Prosthecobacter sp.: one gene and its partner. The protein of the gene in region 2 interacts with the protein of the main gene of each other region in a pairwise test. Links are inferred from orthologs where the notes say so. Each region holds a gene or a part of one and is shown on either strand. Other genes may lie near its edges.

Region 1 (7,104 bases), on a different replicon or contig from region 2:
CTCGGTCTGCATGTTTCCGAACGGTGGCCGACCTGTTCCGCGCCCGGGCCGGGCATTTCCGAACTCGGATTGAGCGTTTTCCGGCTCGGAAAAGGTTTTTTTGAGTTCGTATCGAGCTTCTCCGAGTTGGGATGGAGCGTTTCCGAGCTGGCGGGAGCGTGAGGCAGGCGGGGTGCGTTGCCCGCAAACGCGCCGTTGTTGGGGATGGCGGTTTACCCACGAAAAGAGCGGCAAATCCTGCCTTTCCGCATTTGCACTCGGAACGAAAGGGCGCATTCTCCACGCCCCCTATCATGAGTGCCACTTTGCCGTACCGCGCCAATGCGGATTTCCTTGAGTCCAAGTATGTGGACTGGAAAAAAGACCCTGGTTCCGTCGAACCGCTGTGGTCATCGTTTTTTGAAGGTTTTGAACTGGGCATGGCCCGTCTGGCCACGAAAGGCGCGGAGTCGGCCGCCGGGGCAGGCACACCGCTCTCCGAGAAGACGCTGAACTTCCGCATGCGTGTGTCGAACGCGCTGTATGCCTTCCGCGAACTCGGCCACACGGCCGCGCATCTCGACCCGCTGGACAAGGAAGGGCCGGAGATTCCCTCGCTCACGCTGGCGGGCCTCGGCTTCACGGCGGACGAGCTCGAAGAGGATGTGCAGACGCATCTGTTCCGCGGCGGGCAGCCGATGAAGCTCAAGACGATGCTGGCGGACCTGCAGCGCATTTATTGCGGACGCACGGGCTTCGAGTTCATGCACATCCACAACCCGGAGGTGCGCACCTGGCTGCTGGAGCGCATCGAAGGCCGCGATCTGGACGCCAAACCGGAGGCAAAGGCGCAGATCGACGCGCTGCGCTGGCTGCTGGAGGCGGAGACCTTTGAGCGCTTCCTGCACCGCCGCTTCGTCGGGCAGAAGCGTTTCTCGGTGGAAGGTGGGGAGTCGATGCTCGTGGCGCTGGAGACCATTCTCGAAGGCATGCCGGCCTACGGCGGCAAGGAAATCATCCTCGGCATGGCGCACCGCGGCCGTCTCAGCGTGCTGGCGAATTTCCTGCGCAAACCGCTGGAGTATCTCTTTTACGAGTTCAGCGAAAACTATGTGCCGAACATGGTCAGTGGCGATGGTGACGTGAAGTATCACCTGGGCTTTGAAACCGTGCGCCAGACCAGCGGCGGAGATTCCATCGGCGTGATGCTCGCGCCGAACCCGAGCCATCTGGAAGCGGTGGATCCCGTCGTCGAAGGCATGGCCCGTGCCCGCCAGCGCGCGCTGGGCGACACGAAGGACCGCAAAAAAGTCATCCCCGTGCTCATCCACGGTGACGCGGCCTTCGCCGGCCAGGGTCTCGTGGCGGAAGTGCTCAATCTCTCGCAGCTCCCCGGCTACCAGACCGGCGGCACGATCCACGTCATCGTGAACAACCAGATCGGCTTCACCACGATGCCGGAGGACGCCCGCAGCTCGCATTACTGCACCGACGTGGCGAAGATGATCGAGGCGCCTGTGCTCCATGTGAATGGCGACTGCCCGATGGAAGTCGTGCATGCGACGAAGCTCGCGCTCGAATTCCGCCAGACCTTTGGCCTGGATGTGATCCTCGACATCGTGTGCTACCGCCGACATGGCCACAACGAGACGGACGAGCCCGGCTTCACCCAGCCGAACATGGCCCGCTCCATCGCCGAGCATCCTTCCACCGCGACCTTGTTCCGTCTCGACCTCGCTTCGGCGGGTGTGCTTGACGAAGCCGGTTCCGCCGCGCTGCAGCGCGAGCTGGAAGACGAACTCGAACAGGGCATCACCACGCTCGCTGATCGTGACAAGCACGCCGATGGCGGCAATCCATTTGAAGGCAGCATGGCGATGCCGCAGGCGGCATATGACTACCATCCGGTGAAGACCGGCGTCGAACTCAAGGACCTGAAAAAAGTGGGCGAGCGTCTTCTGGAAGTGCCGGAGGGCTTCAATCTGCATCCCACCATCGCCAAACGCTTCCTCGCTGCCCGCAAGAAAGCATTGGAGGCTGGAGAAGGAATCGACTGGGCCTATGCCGAGTCCCTGGCCTTTGGCACGCTTCTCACCGAAGGCCATGGCGTCCGCCTCAGCGGCCAGGACGTGCGACGCGGCACCTTCAGCCAGCGCCACAGCGTGTTTTATGATTCGCAGACACGTGAGCGCCATATCCCGCTGAACAACCTGGCCGCCGAGCAAGGCCGCTACTGCGTGTACAACAGTCTTCTGTCCGAGGCCGCCGTGCTCGGTTTTGATTACGGCTACTCGCTGCTCACCAGCAATCTGCTCGTCTGCTGGGAAGCGCAGTTCGGCGACTTCGTGAACGGAGCGCAGGTCATCATCGACCAGTTCATCGCCAGCGCCGAAAGCAAATGGCAGCGCCCCTGTCACCTGACGCTTCTGCTGCCGCACGGTTACGAAGGCCAGGGCCCCGAGCACTCCAGCGCGCGGCTGGAACGCTTCCTGCAGCTCTGCGCCGGCGGTAACATGCAGGTCTGCAATTTCACCACGCCCGCGCAGTATTTCCATGCGCTGCGCCGCCAGCTCAAGCGCAGCACGCGCAAGCCGCTCGTCGTCATGACGCCCAAAAGCCTGCTGCGCCATCCGAAGTGCGTCTCCAAGCTCAGCGACATGGCCGAAGGCACCACCTTCAAGGAAGTGCTCGATGACGACCAGCTCCTCGCCCCGCCGGAACGCATCACGCGCCTGATCCTGTGCAGCGGCAAGGTCTATTATGATCTGCTTGAATTCCGCGCCGAGAACAAGATCAAGAACGCCGCCATCATCCGCATCGAGCAGCTTTACCCGCTGAACTACGAGATGCTGAAGGAGATCGTCGCCAAGTATCCGCGTGCGCAGAAAAAATGGATCTGGTGCCAGGAGGAGCCGCGCAACATGGGCGCCCACTACTACATCCGCCCGCGCCTCGAAGAGCTCTCCAACCACAAGCTCCGCTACGCTGGCCGCGAGCGCAGTTCCAGCCCCGCCGCCGGATCAAAGGCCATCCACACGCTCGAACAGGAAAACCTGGTCGAGGCCGCCTTCAACGCTTGATCATTTTCCAAAACACCCCGTCATGCCCTCCGACATCAAAATACCCGCACTCGGCGAATCCGTCGCCGGTGGTCAAATCGCCAAATGGCACTTCAAAGAAGGCGACTTCGTGAAAGTCGGCGACATCCTGCTCACGCTCGAAACAGACAAGGTCGCCGCTGAAGTGACCGCCGAGGCCAGCGGAGCGCTGCACATTGGCAAGCAACCGGGTGACGATGTGGAAGTCGGCGCGGTTGTGGGCCAGATCGATGAAAGCGTCGCCGCTCCTGCTGCCAAGGCGGTGGAAGCACCCAAGCCGGCACCAGAACCGAAGCCTGAGCCGAAACCGAGCAACGTCACCGAATTCAAGGTCGTGCCAAAGCCGGAACCAGCTCCCGCGCCGGCTGCGAAAGCGCCCGCTTCATCCGATGGCCGCGTGACGCGCAAGAAGATGACTCCGTTGCGCAAAAAGATCGCCGATCAGCTCGTCAGCGCGCAACGCACGGCTGCCATTTTGACGACCTTCAACGAATGCGACATGAGCAACGTCATGGCGCTGCGTTCCAAGCTGCAGGACAGCTTTGTCGCAAAAAATGGCATCAAACTCGGCTTCATGAGTTTCTTCATCAAAGCCGTTGTTGAAGCCCTCAAAGCCGTGCCGCAGATCAATGTGCGCTTGGAAGGTGATGAGATCGTGCAGCAGCACTATTACGACATTGGAGTCGCCGTCGGCACCGAGCGTGGTTTGATCGTGCCCGTGCTGCGTGATGCGGATCAGAAGAGCTTCGCTGATCTCGAAAAAGACATTCTCGGCTACGCCGCGAAGGCCAAGGAAGGCAAAATTCAGGTCAGTGACCTCACCGGCGGCGTTTTCACGATCTCCAATGGCGGCGTTTATGGCTCCCTGCTCAGCACACCGATCCTCAATCCGCCGCAAAGCGCGATTCTTGGCATGCACAGCATTCAGCAGCGCCCTGTGGCGGTGGATGGCCAGGTCGTTATCCGCCCGATGATGTATCTCGCTCTCAGCTACGACCACCGTGTCGTCGATGGCAAGGAGGCCGTCACTTTCCTCATCCGCGTGAAGGACTGCATCGAGAACCCGGCCAGAATGCTGGTGGGCGCGTAATTAGGCATGACCGCAGAATAATGCTGAACAAAGCGGTCACCGTGCGTTCTCATCCACGCACTGAAGCTTATTGACATGGCACTCGAAACACCCAGCCCAATTCCAATGCCCGAGGCACCTGCGCCAAAAGGCTGGGGCGTCTGGCTGCGCAACAAGTTCCTGGCCGGGCTCGCGCTGGCGCTGCCGTTGATCATCACCTTCTGGATTCTGTTCTCGATCTACGACCTGCTGCACGGCTGGAGCAAACCGCTGCTGGCCCAGGTGGTGAGCCTCGTCAACGAACTCTCCGAGGAAACAGTCTTGAACATCGAGGATCCGAAGCTCGAAAACGTCACCAACTTCATCGGCTTCCTGTTTTCGCTGCTGGCCATTCTGGGCCTCGGCTTCATGGCCACCAACGTCATCGGCGTCCACTTCGTCACCGTCGTTGATAAATTGCTGCTGCGCATCCCGCTGGTGGCGGTCATCTACAGGCCGCTCAAGCAGGTGATCGACGCCTTTCGCGGTCTCGGTGGCGCCAAGCAGAGCTTCAAGCGCGTCGTTTACATCGACTATCCCGTGCCCGGGATGCGCATGATCGGCTTTGCCACCGGCCAGTACTGCGATCCGCAGAACGGCAAGGCGATGACCTGCGTGCTGCTGCCCACCGCGCCCAGCCCGATGACGGGCTTTTTGCTCGTCGTTGACTCTGACAAGGTCAGCGATGCGCCGATCACCATCGAAGAGGCGATGAAGATGATCATCTCCGGCGGTCTGGTGGTGCCGCTTAATTCCGTGGTGCCGCTCAATCAAAAGCCTGTTGTCGCGCCTTTGCCGGAGTCTCTGCCAGTGCCCGAACCGGCGATGGATCTGCCCGCAGGCCTGCCGCGTGCGGAGGACTTCGACGCTGGAGACACCGAGATCCTCGCGCAGTCGATGGACATCAAGAGCGGCAAACGCTGGCTGCGCGCCCTGCCGTGGAAAAAACGCTGAACCACGGTGATCATCGACTGGCACAACTGGCAGCCCGGGGTTCGTGCGACGCTGATGTTCGTCATCGACGAGGCAAAGCGTGAAGTGCTGCTCATCCGCAAAAAACGCGGGCTCGGTGCCGGCAAGATCAACGGGCCCGGAGGCAAGATCGATCCCGGCGAAACTTCCACCGAATGCGCCGTTCGCGAAACACAGGAGGAACTCGGCGTCACCGCCCTGAACCCGGTTCACCATGGCGAGCTTTGGTTTCAGTTTGTCGATGGCCTGTGCATGCACGTCGATGTCTTCGTCGCCACCGAGCATGAAGGCGAGGCAATTGAAACTCCCGAGGCCGTGCCGCTCTGGACTTCGCTTGATGTCCTGCCTTTTGATCAAATGTGGGCCGATGACATTCACTGGCTCGCGCAGACGCTGGTGGAACGCCGCCGTTTCATGGGGCGCTTCGTGTTTGATGATGACACGATGCTTTCCCATGAAGTGAAGTGGCTTTGATTTTTTGATTTCAGAGCGACCGGGACCCTGGTTATCATCTGGTCATGAAATGTTTTTTGATCTGGGGCGGCTGTTTTTGGCTCTTAGTCACTTGTCATGCCGCCGCGGCCGGTGCGCCGAACATCGTGCTCGTGATGGCGGATGATCAAGGTTGGGGTGACATGGCTTACAACGGTCATCCGCATCTCAAGACGCCGAATTTTGATGCGATGGCAAAAGAGGGCATCCGATTTGACCAGTTTCACGCCGCGGCACCGGTTTGCTCACCGACGCGTGGAAGCGTGATGACAGGACGCACGCCAAATCGCTTCGGCTGCTTCTCCTGGGGGCATTCATTGCGGCCACAGGAGACCACGATCGCGGAGGCGCTGAAGACAGCGGGTTATGCGACGGGGCATTTCGGCAAATGGCACCTGGGTTCCGTGCAAAAAGCCAGTCCGGTCAGCCCTGGAGCCAGCGGATTCGATGAATGGGTTTCCTCTCCCAATTTTTTCGACCTTGATCCGGTGCTCAGCGTGGAGGGCAGGGCGGTGCCGTTCAAAGGCGACAGCTCCGACGTCACCGTGGAGGAAGCATTGAAATTCATCCGTCGCTGTGCGGGTCAGAAGCAGCGTTTTCTCGCCGTGGTCTGGTTTGGGTCGCCGCATGATCCGCATCAGGCTTTGGAAGCAGACAAGGCGCACTATGCGGGACTTCCCGAGAAACAGCAGAACTTCTATGGCGAGATCACGGCCATGGATCGCGCCTTTGGCAGATTGAGGACCGAGCTGCGTGAACTCGATCTGCGTGAAGACACACTGTTGTGGTATTGCAGCGACAATGGTGCATTGCCGAAGGTGGGATCTGCTGGTGGGCGTCGCGGTTTCAAAGGACAGATCTACGAGGGGGGCCTTGCAGTTCCCGCTTTGCTTGAATGGCCGGCTGCCTTTCGTGAACCCAAAGTCATCAAAGCCCCTTGTGTCACTTCCGACATCTATCCCACCGTACTTGGAATCACTGGAGTGGCCATAGAAAGGCAGCCGCTGTTGGATGGCATCGACCTCATGCCGCTACTGACAGGTCAGGAGCAGCAGCGCAGTCGTCCGATCGGTTTTTGGGAATCGGGCACCAAAGGCATTGGCACGCCTTCCAAGGCTTGGATGGACGAGCTTCTTGCCGCTCAATCCCGGGGTGAGGAGCCCAACGATCCAGCACGTGTCCGCCCAGATGCTGGGAAAATCGGCGATCCTGTCCCGCTGAACACTTTTCCCGGCCATGCCGCCTGGCTTGATTGGCCTTGGAAACTGCACCGTATCGAGAACAAGCAGACTCATGAACTGAGTTGGGAACTCTACAACCTTGCGAATGACCCCGACGAAAGCACCGTTCTTTTGGCTGAGCAGCCGGAGCGGGTGCCTGAAATGCAGAAAAGCCTCGAAGATTGGCTCGAAAACGTGGTTCGGAGCCTGAATGGCGAGGATTATGAGCCTGTCA
Region 2 (7,178 bases):
CGCATCACGCGGCTGCAATGCTGCGCTTCATCGCCGGCGAGCGTGAGATGCGGGCCGTTCCAGGCTTCGGCGGACAGATGGAAGCGTGGCAGCGACATGTCAGCGTTTCATCAGCGACTCGATCTCATCCGCCTCAATGGGAATGTGGGCCATGAGGTCGATGTTTGTGTGTTCGCCGATGACAATGTTGTTTTCGAGGCGGACTCCGAGTTTTTCTTCGCGGATGTAGATGCCGGGTTCGACGGTGAAGACCATGCCGGGCTGAACAGGCTTCCACATGTGGCCGACATCGTGTACGTCGATGCCGAGCGGATGCGAGGTGCCGTGAGGAAAATATTTTTTATACGCAGGCTTGTCGGGATCTTGCTTGGCGATGTCCTCGGGCGTGATGAGTCCGAGGCCAAGGAGTTCTTCCTGCATGAGGAGGCCGACTTGCTCCTGATATTCGCGGATGATGACGCCGGGGCGCAGCATCTGGCAGCACTGTTTGAAGACGCGCAGCACGGCGTCGTAAACCTGGCGCTGGCGTGGCGTGAATTTGCCGTTCACGGGGATCGTGCGCGTGAGGTCGGCGTTGTAGTTGCCGTAGTTGGCGGCCACGTCGAGCAGCAGCAGCTCGCCATCCTGACACTGGCAGTGATTGGTGATGTAGTGCAGCACGCAGGCGTTTGCACCGCTGGCGATGATCGGCGTGTAGGCGAAGCCACGAGCGCGCTGGCGGATGAACTCGTGGGAAAGCTCGGCCTCGATCTCGAATTCATGCACGCCGGGCTTCACAAACTTCAGCAGGCGGTCGAAGCCATCGCTGGTGATGTGGATCGCCTCGCTGAGTGCAGTGATTTCGTGCGGGCTCTTGATGACGCGCAGCTCGTGCATGAGCTGCGCGAGGCGGCGGTAGTCGTGCAGCGGGTATTCGTGTTTGCAGCGGTGCGTGAAGCGTGTCTCGCGGGTCTCCGTGGGAATCGTGGCGCGGGAGTGCTCGTTCGAGTTGAGGAAGACGTGATCGGCCTGGCACATGACGGAGCGGAACTGTGTCTCGAAGTCGGTGAGCCAATGCACGCGCTGGATGCCGCTGCGCTCGGTGGCCTGGGGTTTGGAGAGCTTCTCGCCTTCCCACACCGCAATGGTTTCGTTGGTCTCGCGCACGAAAAGCATCTCGCGCTGCTTCGGGTCGGCGGCATCTGGGAAGAGGATGAGGATCGTTTCCTCCTGATCCACACCGCTCAGGTAAAACAGATCGCTGTTCTGCACGAATCCCATCGTGCCGTCCGCATTCGTCGGCAGCACGTCATTGGCATGGACGATCACGACAGACTGCGGCGGCAGCTTGGCATAAAGACGCTGGCGGTTTTCCGTGAACAGTTCGGCGGGCAGAGGTTGGTAACGCAACATGCCGGACAGGGAGCAAGGGCGGCAGCGCTGGCAATCCTTCTCTTACTCCGCCCGCACCGCCTTGGGCGGATGGCGGTCGGCTTGCATCCACTGCTGGGCCTCGGTCCAGAACGCTTCGACGGGGAGGGCAAAGGTCGTCACGCGATCGACGCGTGCGATGTTGATGCCGACGACTTTGCCTTCGAGCGTGGCGACGGGGCCGCCCATGTCGGTGGGCAGGAGCGGGATGTCGTGCTGGAGGACTTCGGGGAAGTTGTCGGTGCGCAGGGAGATGCCGCCATTGGCAAAATCTTCGCCTTCCCAGTTTTGCAGCACCTTGGTGCGGCTGGCGAGGCGAACGCGGCAGGTTTCCTCCTTGTTTTTGCGCAGGTAACGGATCTCGACGATTTCACCGGGCTGGCGCTTGTTCACGATGTCATGCACCTCACGGTACTGGGCGACGTTTTTGCTGGCGATGGCGAGGAGCACGTCGTTTTCCTGCAAACCGGCGATTTCGGCGGGGCTTTCGCTGGCGATGCCGATGATGCGGACCCCCTTGGCTCCCTCCGGCGATTTTTCATCCATGCGGATGCCGAGCGCGGCCCCGGTGCCGGGAATGCGACGGATCTTGGCGCTGACGATGCCGATGCGCGGCTCCTTGCCCGCATCAGCGACGCTGCAAAGCCAATGGCCCATGGCGAGAGGTCGCGCGGCACCGAAGGAAACTGCTCGCAGGCCGGTGATGCCCACTGCTTGCGCCATGACGAGATCGAGACTTGTCTCGCGGTGTACCTCGCGCAGTTCGGTGGTGCGGCCGTCGCCGAACTTGATGCGTGCTTTGCCGAGATCGGGCACTTCGCTGGCCTTGAACAAGACATAACCGTCTTCGCCGACGATGGTGGCGGCGCAGATCGCACGGCCGAGAGTGCTCTCAATGCGCGCAGCGCAGGCGGTGGTGAGCGGTTTGAGTTTTTCGACGGCGGAGAGGGTTTGTTTGCCGTTGGTGCGCTGTTCGGGTGGCAGCGTGGGACGCGGAGATTCGGCGTGAGCGATTGTCACGAACAGAAACAACCCTGCGGACAAGAGTGTCCGCGCTCCCTTCAAAGAAGTCACTGCCCCTCCTCCTGTGGTTTCTGCGCCAGTTGGACGGAGAGCTCGCGCTCCTTGCCCTCGTTGCGGAGTTTGATTTTGAGCGTGTCTCCGGCGGCCCGGGCGCGCACGGTGGCGGTGAACTGCTGCTGATCCGTCATCGCGTCACCATTGACACTGAGGATGACATCGCCGGCACGCACGCCGGCCTTCTGCGCGGGTGATCCCTCGATCACATCGGCCACCGCAAGCTCCACATCGTCGCTCATCACGGTGGCGACGCCGAGATAGCCGCCAGCGCCGATGCCCCACGTTTTGATGATCTCCGATTTCTGCATCGCATCCCACGAACGGAGGAAGGGAGCCATCGAGACGTGCACGTTTTGATCGCGGTTCTCCCAAATCTGGCTGTGGATGCCGATGACCTCGCCGGTGAAATTGAAGAGCGGGCCGCCGGAATCGCCGCCCATCAGCACGCAGTCGGTGTGCAGGCTGTTGGCGGTCTGCTTGACGATCTTGCCCACGCGGAGCACGGGGCCGCGTGCTTTGTCGAATCCGCCCGGATGGCCGAGCGCGAAACACCATTCACCCGGCTGCGCCTTGGCGACTTCGCGGTTGAGACTCACGAAGGGCCACGGCTTCTCGCGCTTCTTGAGCTGCGCCAGCGCTGCATCTGTCGTCTTGTCCATGCCAAGCGATTTGGCCGTGGTCATGGTGCCGTCTTCCAAAATGACCCGCATGTCCTTGCCTGGAGCGCCGGGGACGTGCGCGGCGGTCAGCAGCAGGCCGTCGGCGGAAATGATCACCCCGCTGGCCGTGCCGCCGCCGGTCTGGATGGCCACCAGCGCCAGGCGCACCTGCGGCAGGAGCTTCTGCACGTCGCTTTGCACTTGCAGGAGCGCGGCGATGTCGGTCATCGGCGTGGCGCTCTTGTCCGAGCCACCGGCTGCGAGGGCGTGCGCGGCGATGATTTGCATCACCACGAGGATCGTGGCGGCTCTGCGCGGAAATGGGGTGCAGAGTGAGAGCATGCGCGTGGTGTAAACTACGTTCTTCCGCTCCTGTGGTCAATCCGGGATGCGAAGGGGGAATCTGCGGTTGAATACGGTCCGGGGCTGCGCTTCTCTCGCCCTTCACTCCCCCAAACACACTCTTTCCATGAACTACGACCTCATTGTCATCGGCGGCGGGCCTGCGGGCTACGTCGGAGCCATCCGCGCAGCGCAACTCGGCAAAAAAGTGGCCTGCGTCGAAAATGACCGCGCCGGGGGCACCTGCCTGAACTGGGGCTGCATTCCCACCAAGGCCCTGCTCAAAAACGCCGAGCTTTACCACACGATCACCCACCGCGCCGAGGAGTTCGGCCTCAAAATCGGCAGCATCGAGTATGACTGGTCCAAAGTGATCGGCCGCAGCCGCAACGTGTCCGACAAGCTGAACAAGGGCATCGAGTTCCTCTTCAAAAAGAACAAGATCGACTACCTCAAAGGCACCGCCAGCATCCCCGCCGCTGGCAAGGTCGAAGTCACCGCCGCCGACGGCAAAAAGGAGACGCATGACGCGGCGAACATCCTCATCACCACCGGCGCGAAAAGCCGCCCCATGCCCGGTTTCCCCTTCAATGGCAAGACCGTCATCGGCAGCAAGGAGGCCATGACCCTCGAAAAGCAGCCGAAGAGCATCATCGTCATCGGCGCGGGCGCCATCGGCATCGAGTTCGCCTATTTCTTCAACGCCTACGGCACCAAGGTCACCGTCGTTGAAATGCTGCCTGACGTGCTGCCCGTCGAGGACACCGAGGTCAGCAAACTGCTAGAGAAGAGCCTCACCAAATCCGGCATCCGCATTCTCACCAACACGAAGGTCACCGGCACCTCCGAGGACGGCAAAGGCGTCAAGATCAACGTCGAAGGCGCGGCCAATGAAACCCTGGAGGCCGAGGTTTGCCTCGTCGCCATCGGCGTCGCCCCCGTGCTGCCCGGCGGCATCGAAATCAAACTGACTGACCGCGGCTGGCTGCATACCGACGACCGTTATCAAACTTCCGTGAAGGGCATCTACGGCGCTGGCGACATCATCGGACCGCCCTGGCTCGCCCACGTTGCCAGCTACGAGGCCGTTCAGTGCGTCGAAGGTCTCTTCACCAAGCACAAGCCCAAGAAAGTCACCGTCTTCCCCGGCTGCACCTACTGCCATCCGCAGGTCGCCAGCATCGGCCTCACCGAGCGTGCCGCGAAGGAAAAGGGCCTCAAGTTCAAGATCGGCAAGTTCCCGTATGTCGCCAGCGGCAAGGCCCTCGCCGCCGCCGAGCCCGAAGGCTTCGTCAAGATCCTCTACGGCGAACCGCACGGCGAAATCCTCGGCGCGCACATCATCGGCAGCGAAAGCACCGAGATGATCGCCGAGATCGGCCTCGCCATGAATCTGGAAGCCACCTGGGACGAAATCGAAGCCACCATCCACGCCCATCCGACGCTTAGCGAGATGGTCAAGGAGGCGACGGAAGTCGCCAAGGGGCATCCGATTCATGTGTGATTGCAGGATAAGCCTTCTCCAACTCACCCTAACCTTCTGGCGTGCCCTCAAAAGGCACGCCAGTTTTTTTGCAGACAACGTTTGCACCGGTTTGGGGATCAAGGCATCCATGGCCATGCCAATCGATGACGCTTCCGGTTTCGGCGAACTCCTCGAGCACTTCATCCGTGGCTGGCGTTATCTCTTCAGTCGCAGCTATAGAATCAAAAAGAACCAGCAGTGGCGGGAAGACAGGCTCACCGCCTTTTTCGAGATCCCCTTCGCCCTATGTGTCGTGGTCATCTCCGCCGGCCTGCTCGGTTGGGCGGCATGGGCACTTTGGTCATCGTTGCGTCATTAAGCATTGCTTCTTATCCTGTCATCTCATGATCTCTGCCTACAACCATTCCCAGATCATTCGCGGCGTGCTTTGCGTGTTTGGTGGCCTTGTCTGCTATGTGCTGGCGTGGCTGTTTTTTCGTTATGCTTCTTCATGGGTGCTCGACAGCTTTCGTTTTTCGACAAGCTGGGCGGTTTGGATCGCCGTTGCAGCCCTGATCGGCATCACAATCAGCGGATACATCACATGGCAGCGTGGGCAGGGCTTTCAAAGCTATGTGGAAACCTCCTTGTTTCACGATCTGGCGGGCAGCGCGGACACTGCGGGTGCTAATGTCGTGGATTACTATGCCCGGCAGGTGACCGGCCCGGCTTATGTGCTGAGCCAGGTCTTCTTGGGTGGGCCGCTGCTGCTTCTGCGTGGCATACGCCATTTCCAGCAATTGATTCCAAACGAGGCCGTTCTGGAGCAGAAATTGCATCACACGCTTGGAATCCTGCGCAAAGCGAACAAATGGCAGTCCATCACCGAGTATCCCGAAGAGCGGCGGGAAATCCTCATGCTAGCGCAGATGAAGCAGATCGATTTCAGCGCCCACAAGGGTACGCCACGCTTCAAAGCCCTGCCGCCTGATGGAGTTTAACTTCGATCTTCGACGCCTGCTGCTCCTGGCCGTGTTGCTGGGTGGTTTTGCCTGCCTAGGCGGTTTCACAGCTCCCAAAGTCGGCCCGGACAGCCCTCATCAATCATCTCGCGTGCAGAAGGCGTGGAGTTACTGCGTCGTCCTCTTTCTATTCGGAGCCGCCTCAGCGACCATTGTCGAGCACACCGTCGGCCACATGGATCCCACGAACCTCCGCCCTGCCTACATCGTCCTTGGTGTGTTGCTCATGACTGCCTCCATCGTCTGGCTCAGATCGCTCAAGCAAACGGTCGAGTCCCCGCCCAAGGCCAACGGCCTTGCGTCAGGCAACCCGTTGGACTTCGGATTCGCCGCAAGGCCCTGAAGCAAAGGCTTTTCCAAAAGCGAAAACCGTTCTTAAATCCGCCCATGCCGCCGACCAGCCTCGAAGAGCTCGAAGAACGTCTCAGCCGACCCACGCCTGCCGTGATCGACCTGATGCGCGCCATGCCGGGCGACATCATCGTTTTGGGCGCGGCGGGCAAGATGGGGCCGTCGCTCGCGCGCATGGCAAAACGTGCCAGCGATGAGGCGGACACGCAGCGGCGCATCATCGCGGTGTCGCGCTTCAGCACGCCGGGTGCGGCGGAGGAGTTTCAGCAGCACGGCATCGAAACCATCGCCGTTGATCTGCTGGCGGCGAACGCCGTGGCCTACCTGCCGCATGCGCCAAACGTGGTCTTCATGGCGGGCATGAAATTCGGCTCCACCGGCCAGGAACCGATGACCTGGGGCATGAACGCGTGGCTGCCCGGCCTCGTGTGCGAGCGCTACCATCGCAGCCGCATCGCCGCGTTCTCCACCGGCAATGTCTATGGCCTCGTGCCGGTGGAACGCGGCGGCAGCAAGGAGGAGGACGCTTTGAATCCCGCCGGCGAATACGCCATGAGCTGCCTGGGCCGCGAGCGCATCTTCCAGCACTTCAGCCAGACACGCGGCACGCCCGTCTCCCTCATCCGCCTGAACTACGCCTGCGACCTGCGCTACGGCGTGCTGGTGGATGTCGCGCAGAAAGTTTGGAACGGCCAGCCGGTGGATGTGCGCATGGGCTACTTCAACACCATCTGGCAGGGCGATGCGAACGCACTCTCGCTCCTCAGCCTCGGCAAAGCCCAAAGCCCCGCCTGGACCGTGAATCTCACCGGCACCGCCACGCTCAGTGTGCGCGAGGTCGCGAAGCGC

Evidence for each region.
Region 1: the proteins of lpdA (region 2) and sucB interact in binary tests that used the Escherichia coli proteins (3 or more experiments, as listed by UniProt). The link is inferred for Prosthecobacter sp. from one-to-one orthologs.

What each region holds. Positions count from the first base shown.
Region 1 is NZ_JAXMIH010000006.1:8,882-15,985, reverse strand. The notes cover bases 2,289-5,124. They hold sucB (dihydrolipoyllysine-residue succinyltransferase), read left to right. Parts: upstream 2,289-3,081; coding sequence 3,082-4,167; downstream 4,168-5,124. Other genes in these bases: U1A53_RS02880 (DUF502 domain-containing protein), read left to right, coding at 4,273-5,124; U1A53_RS02890 (2-oxoglutarate dehydrogenase E1 component), read left to right, coding at 2,289-3,059. In the rest of the region: more of U1A53_RS02890, read left to right, coding at 294-2,288; more of U1A53_RS02880, read left to right, coding at 5,125-5,139; U1A53_RS02875 (8-oxo-dGTP diphosphatase), read left to right, coding at 5,146-5,631; U1A53_RS02870 (sulfatase-like hydrolase/transferase), read left to right, coding at 5,676-7,104. UniProt on the Escherichia coli protein: E2 component of the 2-oxoglutarate dehydrogenase (OGDH) complex which catalyzes the second step in the conversion of 2-oxoglutarate to succinyl-CoA and CO(2).
Region 2 is NZ_JAXMIH010000005.1:42,785-49,962, forward strand. The notes cover bases 2,897-5,806. They hold lpdA (dihydrolipoyl dehydrogenase), read left to right. Parts: upstream 2,897-3,618; coding sequence 3,619-4,995; downstream 4,996-5,806. Other genes in these bases: U1A53_RS01145 (trypsin-like peptidase domain-containing protein), read right to left, coding at 2,897-3,491; U1A53_RS01155 (hypothetical protein), read left to right, coding at 5,111-5,335; U1A53_RS01160 (hypothetical protein), read left to right, coding at 5,361-5,806. Outside these bases: U1A53_RS01130 (16S rRNA (uracil(1498)-N(3))-methyltransferase), read right to left, coding at 1-98; U1A53_RS01135 (aminopeptidase P N-terminal domain-containing protein), read right to left, coding at 100-1,389; U1A53_RS01140 (PDZ domain-containing protein), read right to left, coding at 1,435-2,430; more of U1A53_RS01145, read right to left, coding at 2,481-2,896; more of U1A53_RS01160, read left to right, coding at 5,807-5,957; U1A53_RS01165 (hypothetical protein), read left to right, coding at 5,947-6,321; U1A53_RS01170 (NAD-dependent epimerase/dehydratase family protein), read left to right, coding at 6,366-7,178. UniProt on the Escherichia coli protein: Lipoamide dehydrogenase is a component of the glycine cleavage system as well as of the alpha-ketoacid dehydrogenase complexes.